DNA from 3 places in the Streptomyces rapamycinicus NRRL 5491 genome. Region 2 is predicted to be linked to each of the others. Evidence: riboswitches for the same ligand, from Rfam matches in the RefSeq annotation. Region 2 holds a riboswitch; each other region holds the start of a gene.
What was found. A riboswitch is a leader RNA that binds a small molecule or an ion and turns the genes downstream of it on or off. The one in region 2 is predicted to bind S-adenosylmethionine.
Positions count from the first base shown of each region.

Region 1: it holds a riboswitch for S-adenosylmethionine, as region 2 does, so the genes downstream of both, thrC (threonine synthase) here and LIV37_RS36135 (aminotransferase class V-fold PLP-dependent enzyme) in region 2, are expected to answer to the same signal.
Region 3: it holds a riboswitch for S-adenosylmethionine, as region 2 does, so the genes downstream of both, LIV37_RS06395 (glutathione S-transferase C-terminal domain-containing protein) here and LIV37_RS36135 (aminotransferase class V-fold PLP-dependent enzyme) in region 2, are expected to answer to the same signal.

Region 1 is NZ_CP085193.1:6,701,694-6,706,210, forward strand. It holds gene LIV37_RS28195 (glucosyl-3-phosphoglycerate synthase) at 1-623, opposite strand, end outside; SAM riboswitch class I at 838-979, shown strand; gene thrC (threonine synthase) at 998-2,290, shown strand; gene LIV37_RS28205 (MoaD/ThiS family protein) at 2,287-2,565, shown strand; gene LIV37_RS28210 (cold-shock protein) at 2,974-3,180, shown strand; gene groL (chaperonin GroEL) at 3,541-4,517, shown strand, end outside.
Region 2 is NZ_CP085193.1:8,611,150-8,615,666, forward strand. It holds gene trpD (anthranilate phosphoribosyltransferase) at 1-907, shown strand, start outside; SAM riboswitch class IV at 1,083-1,201, shown strand; gene LIV37_RS36135 (aminotransferase class V-fold PLP-dependent enzyme) at 1,406-2,794, shown strand; gene LIV37_RS36140 (Lrp/AsnC ligand binding domain-containing protein) at 3,487-3,768, opposite strand; gene LIV37_RS36145 (rhomboid family intramembrane serine protease) at 3,765-4,499, opposite strand.
Region 3 is NZ_CP085193.1:1,557,399-1,561,915, reverse strand. It holds gene LIV37_RS06400 (LysR family transcriptional regulator) at 1-146, shown strand, start outside; gene LIV37_RS06395 (glutathione S-transferase C-terminal domain-containing protein) at 209-1,054, opposite strand; SAM riboswitch class IV at 1,402-1,548, opposite strand; gene LIV37_RS06390 (PP2C family protein-serine/threonine phosphatase) at 1,674-2,819, opposite strand; gene LIV37_RS06385 (Fpg/Nei family DNA glycosylase) at 2,905-3,693, shown strand; gene LIV37_RS06380 (CU044_5270 family protein) at 3,776-4,517, opposite strand, start outside.

The sequences.
Region 1 (4,517 bases), 1.9 Mb from region 2:
TCCAGCAGCGAGCGGCGCGCCGCGTACTCCCCGCCCAGCGGCTGGACGAATCCGGCCAGCTGGGGCCAGTGCAGATTCAGCAGCGGGCGGGCGACCAGCTCGGTGACCCGGCCGCCCTGGCCCGCGACCTCGCCGAGCGGGCGGTCGTACATGCCCTTGACCAGCTCCAGCGTGGGGTCGGTCAGCAGCGGACCGACGATCCCCGAGACAAAGCGCGGTTCGAATTCCCGCAGGTCGGCGTCGATGAAGCAGACGATGTCGCCGCTCGTGGCGAGCAGGGACCGCCACAGCACCTCGCCCTTGCCGGGCAGCGCGGGCAGCCGGGGCAGCAGCGAGTCGCGGGGGACGACGGTGGCGCCCGCCGCCGCGGCGACCTCGGCGGTGCGGTCCGTGGAACCGGAGTCCAGCACCACCAGCTCGTCCACCAGCGGCGTAGCCCCGCCCATCAGCTCACGCCGGATCGTGTCGGCGATCTCACCGACCGTGGCCTCCTCGTTCAGGGCGGGCAGGACCACGCTCACCGTCGTCCCCGCGGCCCGCTTCGCGGCCGGCAGGCGATCCAGCGGACGGTCGTCGGCAGACCAGGAGCGACGCTTCAGCCAGCGCTCCACCTCATCCAGCACCTGTGTGTCTCCCCTGTTGTGATCGGGCCTGTTGTGATCGCTGTGATCCATCTCGCGCATCGGACGGCTAGCTCAACCATCCGGGCCTTCGGTTACAGTCTTGAACAACGCACATGGCCGTCGTATGTCGGGGTCGACCTCGGTGTTTACCGAGGTACCGAGGTACCGACGAGGCCCGTGCCGACAAACGCCCCGGGTCCGCCCGGTGCCATACCGCTCATCCAGAGGGGCAGAGGGAACGGCCCGTTGAAGCCCCGGCAACCCTCCAGCTGATCTCGCATTCCGCAGCGAGGCTCCCAGCTCGGGAAGGTGCCAATTCCGTCTCGTGGCGAAATGCGTCGCGAGGAAGATGAGGAGAAAGGGCCTCGCCATCCATGGCTGTGCAGTCAGTAGAAAGCTCAACCACTTCCTCCGCCTCCGGTGCCTTCGGCCCCGCCGTCGCATTGTCCTGCCGGGAGTGCGGTGAGCGGTTCGAGCTGGGTCCGATCTTCGCGTGCGAGGCCTGTTTCGGGCCCCTCGAGGTCGCGTACGAGCTCCCGGCCGGCGACCCGGAGGGGCTGCGCCGGCGGATCGAAGCCGGCCCGAACAGCATCTGGCGCTACGCCCCGCTGCTGCCCGTCCCGGCGGACGTGGCGGATCTGCCGAGCCTGAACCCCGGCTTCACCCAGCTGGTCAAGGCCGACAACCTCGCCCGTGAGCTCGGCGTCACCGGTGAGCTGCACATCAAGGACGACTCCGGGAACCCGACCCACTCCTTCAAGGACCGGGTCGTCGCCATCGCCGTCCAGGCCGCCCGCACCTTCGGCTTCACCACCCTCTCCTGCTCCTCCACCGGCAACCTCGCCGGCGCGGTGGGCGCCGCGGCCGCCCGTGCGGGCTTCCGCTCCTGCGTCTTCATCCCGCACGACCTGGAGGCGGGCAAGGTCGTCATGGCCGCGGTCTACGGCGGTGAGCTGGTCGGCATCGAGGGCAACTACGACGACGTCAACCGCTTCTGCAGCGAGCTGATCGGCGACCCGGCGGGCGAGGGCTGGGGCTTCGTCAACGTCAATCTGCGGCCGTACTACGGCGAGGGCTCCAAGACCCTGGCGTACGAGATCTGCGAGCAGCTCGGCTGGCGGCTGCCGGACCAGATCGTCGTCCCGATCGCCTCCGGCTCCCAGCTCACCAAGATCGACAAGGGGCTGAAGGAGCTGATCGCGATCGGTCTGGTCGAGGACAGGCCCTACAAGATCTTCGGCGCCCAGGCCGAGGGCTGCTCCCCGGTCTCCGCCGCCTTCAAGGCCGGCCATGACGTCGTCCGGCCGCAGAAGCCGCGGACCATCGCCAAGTCGCTGGCCATCGGCAACCCCGCGGACGGCCCGTACGTCCTGGACATCGCCCGCCGTACGGGCGGCGCGGTGGAGGACGTGAACGACGAGCAGATCGTCGACGCCATCAAGCTGCTGGCCCGCACCGAGGGGATCTTCGCGGAGACCGCGGGCGGCGTGACCGTCGGCGTGACCAAGAAGCTGATCGAGGACGGGTTGCTCGACCCGTCCCTGACCACCGTCGTGCTCAACACCGGCGACGGCCTCAAGACCCTCGACGCGGTGGCCCCCACCACGGGTCCCTCCGCCATCATCCGCCCCACCCTTGACTCGTTCCGAGAGGCTGGACTCGCATGAGCGTCAACGTCCGAATCCCGACCATCCTGCGCACCTACACCGGCGGCCAGGCCGAGGTTTCCGCCGAGGGTGCGACCCTGGCCGAGGTCCTGGCGGACCTGGAGAAGAACCACGCGGGCATCTCGGCCCGCGTTCTGGACGACACCGGCAAGCTCCGCCGCTTCGTGAACGTCTACGTCAACGACGACGACGTCCGCTTCGCCGATGGCCTGGCCACGGCGACCCCGGACGGCGCCGGGATCTCGATCATCCCGGCGGTCGCGGGCGGCTGCTGACCCCGCGTCCCCCTCCTCACCTTTGGCATCGCCCCGTCCGGGGACAACCGGACGGGGCGATTCCGTCTGTGGAATCGCGATACAGTTGGCCGGATTCCCCGACGGCTCCGGGGTCGGAGCCACATATGAGAACTCGTCAAGTTGTGCGTAAAGTGTGAGCGCGAATTGTCGGGTTGGTGTGCTATGTCCGGCCCGGCTTGCCCGAACTTCACATAATTTCTCACTTTTAACCGTTCGGCCGTGCCCAGAATTCTCGTCCGATTGACCTGTTGCAGAGGGCGTTGGGACGGATACATTCAGCGGCGGTCGACGCGTTCCGGCGCACACCCCCCACATCCGGGGGGTGAGGTCTGACCCGGGTCCGCGGAGTGCGGTCCTGCGCAAGGGCCAGCAATAGGGGAGTTAGGAATGGCTCAGGGCACCGTCAAGTGGTTCAACGCGGAGAAGGGGTACGGCTTCATCGCGGTCGACGGTGGTGCGGACGTGTTCGTCCACTACAGCGCGATCCAGATGGACGGGTACCGCACCCTCGAGGAAGGCCAGCGGGTCGAGTTCGAGATCTCGCAGGGTCAGAAGGGCCCGCAGGCCGACATGGTCCGCGTGGCCGTAGGCTGACGCGCCGACGCGACGCAGCTGAAACGAATAAGTCCGTAGGGTCCGTGTCCCGAACAGGATACGGGCCCTTCGGCATGCCTGGTGCCATGGCTCCCCGGGCCCTGCCGCCCCTTCGGGCGCTTGCGCCCACCCGTCGCCCGGCCACCACCCCTTGAGGATGCCCTATGGGCGCTTGCACTCTATAGGTCCGAGTGCTAATCATTGGCGTTAGCACTCTGACGTTGAGAGTGACAGAAGGACCGGGTCGGTGAGGCCCGCCAGGCCGTGCGGGGTAAGGAACCGCGCGGCAGGTAGGCCGTCCGTCGCGGGCGCCAGCGCGGTCCGGAGCAATCCACCCCGTCTCTGGGAGGACCACTTCACATGGCCAAGATCATCGCGTTCGACGAGGAGGCGCGGCGCGGCCTCGAGCGCGGGATGAACCAGCTCGCCGACGCCGTCAAGGTCACCCTCGGCCCCAAGGGCCGTAACGTCGTCCTCGAGAAGAAGTGGGGCGCCCCCACGATCACCAACGATGGTGTGTCCATCGCCAAGGAGATCGAGCTCGAGGACGCGTACGAGAAGATCGGCGCCGAGCTGGTCAAGGAGGTCGCGAAGAAGACGGACGACGTCGCCGGTGACGGCACGACGACCGCGACCGTCCTCGCCCAGGCGCTGGTCAAGGAGGGCCTCCGCAACGTCGCCGCGGGCGCCAACCCGATGGCGCTCAAGCGCGGTATCGAGAAGGCCGTCGAGGCCGTCTCCGCCCAGCTGCTCGAGCAGGCCAAGGATGTGGAGACCAAGGAGCAGATCGCCTCCACCGCCTCCATCTCCGCCGCCGACACCCAGATCGGTGAGCTCATCGCCGAGGCGATGGACAAGGTCGGCAAGGAAGGTGTCATCACCGTCGAGGAGTCGCAGACCTTCGGGCTCGAGCTCGAGCTCACCGAGGGCATGCGCTTCGACAAGGGCTACATCTCCCCGTACTTCGCGACGGACATGGAGCGTATGGAGGCGTCGCTCGACGACCCGTACATCCTGATCGTCAACTCCAAGATCAGCAGCGTGAAGGACCTCCTCCCGCTGCTCGAGAAGGTCATGCAGTCGGGCAAGCCGCTGCTGATCATCGCCGAGGACGTCGAGGGCGAGGCCCTGGCGACCCTGGTCGTCAACAAGATCCGTGGCACCTTCAAGTCCGTCGCCGTCAAGGCCCCGGGCTTCGGTGACCGCCGTAAGGCCATGCTCGGTGACATCGCCATCCTTACCGGTGGCACCGTCATCTCCGAGGAGGTCGGCCTCAAGCTGGAGAACGCCGGTCTCGACCTGCTCGGCCGTGCCCGCAAGATCACGGTCACCAAGGA
Region 2 (4,517 bases):
CGCGATCGCGCTGCGTGCCAAGGGCGAGACGGTCTCCGAGGTGGCCGGTCTGGTGCGGGCCATGTACGAGCACGCCCGGGTGATCGAGGTGCCCGGGGCGACCGTGGACATCGTGGGCACCGGCGGCGACCGCGCCAGGACCGTCAACATCTCCACCATGTCCGCGCTGGTCGTCGCCGGTACCGGCGCACGGGTGGTCAAGCACGGCAACCGCGCCGCGTCCTCCGCCAGCGGCGCCTCCGACGTGCTGGAGAAGCTCGGCGTCAACCTGGACATCACCCCCGAGCGGGTGGTCGAGGTCGCCGAGGAGGCCGGGATCACCTTCTGCTTCGCGGTGAAGTTCCACCCCTCGCTGCGGCATGTCGCCTCGGCCCGCCGCGAACTGGGCGTCGCCACCCCGTTCAACCTGCTCGGCCCGCTGACCAACCCGGCGAAGGTCACCTGCCAGGCGACCGGGGTCGCCGACGCCCGTATGGCGCCCATCATCGCAGGGGTGCTGGCCGAGCGGGGCTCCTCCGCGCTGGTCGTCCGGGGCGACGACGGGCTGGACGAACTCACCGTGACCACGACCTCCCAGGTGTGGGAGGTCCGGGACGGCGCCGTGCGCCAGGAGACGTTCGACCCCCGGGACGTGGGCGTCGAACGGGCCCCCGTGGAGGCCCTGCGCGGCGCGGACGCCTCGTACAACGCCGATGTGGCACGTCGGCTGCTGGCGGGCGAGCGGGGCCCGGTCCGGGACGCGGTGCTGCTGAACTCGGCGGCGGCGCTGGTGGCGCTCGAACCGGACCCGGGGGACAAGCCCCTGACGGACCGGATCGGGGCGGGTGCGGCGCGGGCCGCCGAGTCGATCGACTCGGGCGCGGCGCGCGACGTCCTGGAGCGGTGGGTCCGGGCCACCCACGCCTAGGCGGTCCGGCGGGTCTTGGCGGCTGGGGCTCCGCCCCTTGACCCCTGGGGTTCTGAGGTCTGGCAGCCCTTGCCACGCCGGACGCCCCTGCGCGGGCCCCTTACGGTGCCCATGGTCTGTCCGGGATGCGGACAGACCATGGGCACCGGCGTCTGACATGGCATACTCCTGCCCAGGTCACGAGCGACAGCGACTACGGCCCCGGCCCGCTGTCCGGCAACCCTCCGTCCGTGGCGGGGTGCCCCGGGTGATGACCAGGCCGCCAGGCAGCGAGGCCGGCGGCAAGCGCGGACCCCTCGCACTAGGGGTCCTGGTGGTCGAGGGAGTTCTTCCGTGATGCAGCGAATGCGCTAGGGCCGAGCGGCCCGTCTCTCCTCCATGTGCTCCGCGCGGTGCGGCCGTGCGTCGAGCGATTTCCCGCGCCCTTTTTCGGCCGGCTCGCCGCCGCCGTTTCCGTGCGCGTCACGCATTCCTTCGACCCCCTCGGGAGACTTCGCCATGTCCGCGCGCCCCGCTGCCACCACCGCCACCTCTTCCTCTTCCGCCACCGCCTGTGAGCCGCTGCCCGTGCTGGGCGACGATGTCCTGGTCCCCCTGGTCACCGGCGGTGAGGTGAGCTACGCGGCGCTCGACTACGCCGCCAGCGCCCCCGCGCTGCGGCGGGTCTGGGACGACATCGCCGCGTACGCGCCCTACTACGGCAGCGTGCACCGCGGGGCGGGCTACCTCTCGCAGCTGTCCACCGACCTCTTCGAGAACAGCCGTAAGGACGTCGCCGCCTTCCTGGGCTGCCGCGAGGACGACCAGGTCGTCTTCACCCGCTCCACCACCGATTCGCTCAACCTCCTGGCCGCCGTGGCGCCCCTGGGCACCGAGGTCTTCGTCTTCGAGACCGAGCACCACGCCTCGCTGCTGCCGTGGGAGCAGCGGGAGGACATCACCGTCCGCTACCTCAGCGCCCCGCGCTCCCCGCGGCAGGCGGTGCAGACGCTGGAGAAGGCGCTCGCGGGGCGCGCCGGGGGCCCGGCGCTGGTGTGCGTGACCGGCGCGTCCAATGTGACCGGCGAACTGTGGCCGGTGCGGGAGCTGGCAGAGGCCGCGCACGCCCACGGCGCCCGTATCGTCCTGGACGCCGCGCAGCTGGCCCCGCACCATCCCGTGGACATCGCCGGGGCGGACGTCGACTGGGTGGCCTTCTCCGGACACAAGCTGTACGCGCCCTTCGGGGCCGGAGTGCTGGCCGGGCGGGCGGACTGGCTGCGCGAGGCCCGGCCGTATCTCGCGGGCGGCGGCGCCAGCCGTAAGGTCACCCGCAGGGACGACGGCGGCGTCGACGTCGAGTGGCACACCACCGCCGCCCGGCACGAGGCGGGCTCGCCGAACGTCATCGGCGTCTACGCGATCGCGTCGGCCTGCAAGGCGCTGACCGAGGCCGGTTTCGAGGGCCTGGTCGCCCGTGAGCGGCAGCTGATCGAGAAGGTGCGGACGGGGCTCGCCGAGGTGCCCGAGGTGCGGGTGCTCTCGCTGTTCGGCGACGACGCGCCCCGGGTCGGCGTGCTGTCGTTCGTGGTGGAGGGGTGGAACAGCTCCCACTTCGCGGCGGCGCTCTCCGCGGAGTACGGCATCGGCGTACGCGACGGGCTGTTCTGCGCCCATCCGCTGGTCCGCACCCTGCTGGACAGCGAGCCCGACGAGCCGGGCGAGTGCGGCGCGCCCGAGGCCGCGCCGGGGGAGCGGTCGCTGAACGCGATCCGGGTCAGCTTCGGGGCGGGCACGCCCGACGAGCATGTGGAGCGTTTCGTGGGCGCCGTGAAGGAACTGGTGCGCGACGGCGCCCGCTGGAACTACCGCACTGAGGACGGCCGCTGCGTCCCGGACCGCGGCTGAGCCCGTTTGGCCCAGCAGCCCGGCGCGCGCCGGGCCCTGCCGGGGCCCTTTCCCCTCCCTGCCCCTCCTCGCAACCAGGGGCTCCGCCCCTGGACCCCAGGAGACCGACGAGCCGACCGCCGCCGCCGTGAACACCTGCACCGGCGAGCCGGTCGCGGGTGGCGCGGCGGATGACCGGGCGCGTCCGGGCGTCCGGCCGGGGTCTGGGGCGGAGTCCCGGTCTCGCTTCGTTCCTGGACCCGGGGGTCGATGAGCCGACCGCGGCCGCGATCAGCTGACCGGCCAGGGTGCCGACCGCGTCACCTGTGAGGCGGTGGTCGAGTGGCCGGCCGGTGAGCGGGGCCAGGGGGTCCGTGGGGCGGGTAGTGAGGGCGTGAATACCTGCACCGGCGGGCTGGCCGCGTCGCCGCGCCGACGCGGCGGATGACTGGGCGGACGCCCGCGCGCTTCCGGGTTGTCCGGCCGGGGTCTGGGGGAGCGCCGGTTTCGCGTCGCCCCTGGGTTTCGGGGGTGACGAGGCGGCCGTCGTCGTGAGCGCTTGCGGCGGTGGGTTGATCGCGGTCGGCGGGCCGACGGGGCGGATGGCCGGGCGGGCCTTCGCGCGCGTCCGGGGTCTGGGGTGGAACCCCAGTTGCGGGAAGGGGCGGGAGGGGAATGGCCCGCCGCAGGCGTCACGAGCCGCCAGACACCCTCTAGCCGTCCAGGCCGATCGCGAACGCCGCCTCCAGGTCGTGCTGCGAGTACGTCCGGAAGGCGATGTGGGTCTCGGTCGAGGCGACCCCCGGCAGCTTGCTGATCTGGCCCGTGATGATGTCCGCGAGGTCGTCGTGCCGTGCCACCCGCACCATCGCGATCAGATCGTGCGCGCCGGTGACCGAGTAGACCTCGCTCACACCCTCCAGCGCGGCGATCTTCTCGGCGGTCTCCGGGATCTGGTCCACGTTGGTCTTGATGAGCACGATCGAAGTGATCACGGCTGGCTTTCTCCCTCACTGGGCCTGGCTGCGCCGCCCACTCTAGCCGTCCGCCCGAACCGGGCCCACGCGTAGAGAAAGCCGAGCGTGAAGCCCACGAGATGGGCGAGATAGGCGACGCCGGGGCGGTCGTCGGCCTGCCGGGCGGCCAGCCACTGGAGGGCCACCCAGAAGATCAGCACGGCCCAGGCCGGAAAGCGCAGCGGGAGGAAGAGCAGGAACGGGAAGAGGCTGGTCACCCGGGCGCGGGGGAACAGCCACAGAAAGGCGCCGAGCACCCCGGAGATGGCCCCGGAGGCGCCCACCAGGGACTGGGCCGAGTCGGCGTGCGCGGCGGCGTAGCCGAGGAGTGCCAGATAGCCGGTGGCGAGGTAGAAGACGGCGAACTGGAAACGGCCCATCCGTTCCTCGGTCATCGCGCCGAAGACATAGAGGAACAGCATGTTGCCGAGCAGGTGCAGCCAGTTGCCGTGCACGAACAGCGCGGTCAGCGGCGCGAGCGGCTGATCGGGGTCGCCGCTCCACAGGGCGCTGGGCACCACCCCCCAGCGCTCGAAGTAGGTGGACTGGGCCTCCACCAGCCGCCCGCCCGAGCCATAGCCGGGGTTGAGCCCCGAGGCCGGTCCGAGGACGAAGATCAGGCAGCAGCTGACGATCAGGCCGTACGTCATCCAGGGGCGGCCGGGCCCCGCCATCCAGGGGCGGTGGCGCCCCGACGACGTCTCGATCATGGGCAGATCATTCCGTAC
Region 3 (4,517 bases), 7.1 Mb from region 2:
GCGAGAACATGCCGACGCGGCGGATCCTCACCTGCGTACGCCGGGGCAGCCTGCGGAACCCGCTGATCGACCTCGGGATGGGGGCGCTGGCAGAGGCGGTGCGCCACCACCAGAGCCTGGACGACTGGCCCCGAGCCGCCGCCTGACGGCTCGCCATGACGTCCTCTCAGGACACCTGGACGTCCTCTCCGGGCACCTCGGCGCCCGCTCAGGACATCTCGTCCTGGAGGGCCTCCGGAAGCGTGGTGTGGAAGGCCGGGTGGGCGTGCAGCCGCCGTACATAGGCGCGCAGCTGCCCATGGCGGGAGACCCGGTCGGCCGCGTCGGCGTCCAGGAGGAGCCGGTGCTCGGTGTCCAGCTGTACCAGGGCCACCCACAGGTCCACATCGGCGGCGGTCAGCTCCTCGCCCAGGGCGTACGGCGCGGCCGTCAGCCCGCGGTCGAACCGGCCGAGGGCGGTCAGCAGCCGCTCCAGCGCCGCCTCCCGGCACTCCACCCCGGCTGCCGTCCCCGCCTGCCGGGCGGCGTGGATGATGTCCGCGTCGATGAGGTCCCGGAGGGCGTCGATGTCGGTAGCGAGGGCCGCCGGGCGCAGCGCGGGGCCTCCGGTTCCGTGGTCGTCGCTCAGATGGCCGGCGAGGTCGCGCAGGATGTCGGGCGTGTGATTGCTGACGACACGTCCGGTCCAGCGGTCGCACAGCGCGGGCGCGTCCACCGGTCCGCCGTAGCGGTGCCAGGTGGCCTCGTAGGCCCCGCGCAGCGCGGCGTACGCCTCGGGGGTGTCGTCCGGGAGCCCGACGAGGGTGGTGGCCACGGTGTCCCGCAGCCCGAGCAGATCGAGGGTGATGGAGACGCGCAGTGAGAGCGGACAGCTCGCGGAGAGATAGAGCCGATAGCGATGCGGCACCGGATAGAAGCCACCGGCGAGGTCGACGCCGATGCGGCTGCGGAAGCGGTGCGGTGGCGCGGGCGGGGCGAGTAGGGGTCGGGGCGAGCAGGGGTCGGGGTCGAGAAGAGCGGCAGGACCTGAACTGACCGGAAACGTCTCGGACATGGCTCTCCAAGGCAGTGACGAAAAGCCCCGGCCACCGCCGGTCGGGGCGGCGCCGATGGCGCGACGGAAGGGAAGCCCGCGCGGGGCGCCAGCCGGGACGGTGCCGGGACACACCCGGCCCCCGGCGGCGCGGGACCGCGCTCGGTGACCGTGTCGACTCGAGCCGACTCAGAGAGCTGGACTGGAGGCGCTGCAGATGCGCAGCAGATCGATGTGCAGCCGTCTGGTCAGGAGGTGGAGCCGGCGGAGCGGGGACAACGGACGGGGACGCCGGAGGGCGCCGTCCCCGTGGCTGTCGGTCCTGGGCATCTCCACCGATCCCATCATCGGGGGCTCGCGAGGCAGCGAGACCGCGCTTGTCCCGTCCACGCCGACGGAACCTGGTCGTCACCCGGGGGCACCCCGTCGCGGGAGAAGGGTTGCCTGTCAACGAGCCGGGGCCGATGACCCATCTGAGCGGGGGTTCCGCACGGTGGGCGCTGACAATCGTGACCGTCCCTGACAGTCTCGTCGCGCTCCGCGAGGGCGTCAACCCATGCCGAAGCGGCCAACACCGGCGGACGGTACGGCGGATGTACGGCGCCCTGGCACGACCGGCTCGGCGGGTGGCGCGACCGGCTCAGCGGAACGGCCGGTCCGGGCCGCCGACGTCCCGCTCGATGAGGACCATGGCCGCGTCGTCCGCCAGCCGTCCCTCGGTGTGCTGGACCAGGGCGTGGCGCAGCCCGTCCAGGTACTCGGACGGGGTGGCGCAGTCCAGCGACTCCATGGTCCGGTGCAGCGGAAAGAACTCGTTGTCGTTGTTGCGGGCCTCGACCACCCCGTCGGTGTGCAGCAACAGCCGGTCACCGGGCAGGAACGGAAAGGCCTCGACGCCGATCGCGGGCGGGCGGAGGAACTCCTCGAGGCCGAGCGGCGGCAGCGGGCGCGCCGGGTCCAGGGAGCGCACCTCGCGCCCGCGCATCACCAGGGGCGGCGGATGGCCGCGGTTGATCAGCTGGATCAGCGACTCGTCCGTCACCTGGGCGAGGAGCACGGTGACGAACTGCTCCTCGAGCTCCTGCGGATCCTGCAGCTGGGAGCGGTCAAGCAACTCGTACTCGCGCGCCAGCGCGGCCGCACAGCGGTGCATCACCTCGGCGAGGTCCCGCTCGTAGTGCACCGCCTCCCGGAAGGCGCCCACGACGGCCGCGGCGGACCGCACCGCGGCCAGCCCCTTTCCCCGCACATCGCCGACGATCAGCCGCACTCCGTAGCGGGTGCACATCGCCTCGTAGAGGTCCCCGCCGATCTGCGCACCGCGCTCGGCCGCCAGATAGACGCTGGCGGTGTTGACCACGCCCATCCGGGCGGGCAGCGGCCGCAGCACCACGTTCTGGGACACCTCGGCGATCCGGCGGATATGGGCCAGCTCGCGGTCCCGGCGCACCCGCACCGCGCTGGTCGCCACGCTCGCCACCGCCACCACCAGCAGGGCCAGCAGATTCGTGTACACCTGCGGGGTGTCCCAGGCGTCGTTGTGGATGGCGGTGATCGCGCTGACCACGCCCGCCAGCACCGCCACCCCGACGGTGCCGACCGGCCCCATGGTCACCGCCGCCAGCGCCGGCGCCGGGGAGAGCAGCGGGCCGGTGTAGAGGGTGTGCGCGGGGGAGAGCTCGATGCTGAGTACCGCGGCCAGGACCAGGAACGGCAGACACCGTGTGATCGCGAACAGCGTCTGGCTGCGACCGCTCACCCCCGGGGCGGCGCGCATGAATCGCATAATTGGGTACTTTATCCGATGAAGACCCCCGAACGGGGGTGGTCTCCACAACGCGCTACGGAAGCCCCGGGCGTAGCCTGACGCTATGCCCGAGCTTCCGGACGTCGAGGGGTTCCGGCGGACGCTCGCCTCCTGCGCCCAGGGCCACCGCGTAGAGCGGGCGGAGGTGGCCGATCCGGGGGTGCTGCACGGGGTGACCGCGCAGCGGCTGAAGCGCGACCTCAAGGGCCGCCGCTTCGCGGCACCGCGCCGCCACGGCAAGTGGCTGATCGCCCCCACCGACGGGCCCACCGTCGTGCTCCACTTCGGGATGACCGGGCGGCTGGTCTGCGGGGCGGACTCCGAACCGGCCGGCCGGTTCCAGCGCGTCGCCTTCGACCTCGACGACGGCCACCGCCTCGGCTACGAGGACCAGCGCAAACTCCAGGGCATCTGGCTCGCCGCCACCGACGACGACATCGACCGGATCATCGGCGACCAGGGCCCGGACGCGCTCTCGCTGAGCCGGGCCGATCTGGACCGGCTGCTGGAAGGGCGGCGCGGACGCGTCAAGGCCACCCTGACCGACCAGGCCGTGATCGCCGGACTCGGCAATCTGCTCGGCGACGAGATCCTGTGGCACGCCCGGATCCATCCGCGGCGGCCGGTGAACGCGCTGACCGACGACGAGCGCGATGAGCTGCACAGCGCGCTGCGCGAGGTGCTGCGCGCCTCGGTACGGGCGGGGCGGGTGCCGGACGACCCGGACTGGCTCACCGGGCGGCGCGACGATCCGGATCCGCACTGCCCCCGCTGCGGCAATCCGCTGCGCCGCGGCCGGATCTCCGGGCGGACCAGCCTGTGGTGCCCCCACTGCCAGCGTGAGGACCCCTGACGGCCGACCGGGCCACCGGTACCCCGGCCGCGTCCCTCCTGCCCGCGTCCCTCCTGCCCGTCCCTCCCGCCGTGGCCGGTGGTCAGGAGATGTAGGCCGTGTAGGACATCACGTCGCCCGCTTTCACCCGGTACTCGGGATCGTCCTGGGAGAAGGTCTCCTCGATGTCCAGCACCCCGCCGTCGTCCGGGTCGAGGACGATCAGGTAGCGGGCCCCGGGGGTGCTGGTGAACCGGAACCCCTGCCCCTCCCGGCCGAGCCGGTCGGTGACCCTGCCCGCCGGGCGAAGCCCCTCGATCCCGGAGAGCAGCGTGACGATGTCCGCCCTGTGGCGCGGACCCGGGGTCCACACCGAGCGGAAGGACCCGATGGCCGAGAGCAGCTCTTCCGGGTCACGGTCGGCGCCCGGGGACCAGACGGCGAGATACTCGCGCAGTGCGGAGGCACCGGCCGGGGGATCCTCGAAGTAGCTCTGGTTGGCGCCGTTGATACCGGGGGGATAGCGCACCTCGCTCAGCACCTTGCCCTCGTGGACGGTGCGCGGCGGCGGACCGTCCTCGATCACCGGGCGGCCCGGATGGCGCGGATCGGTGGCCACCTCCAGCGTGAAACCGCTGCCGTCCGCGTTCCACTTGGTCAGCGACTCCCGGGGCAGCGTCACCGGGTCCTCGCCCGACTTCATGCTCAGCGCCCAGCTCTGGACATGGCTGCCCCGCTCGCTCTTCCCCGGGGACTCCGCGGCCGCCGTCCGCGCCCGTCGGACGATCTCGGCGAGCGATACGTCCGCCCGGGAGGCGTGCGCCACCAGCGGCACTGGTCTGGAC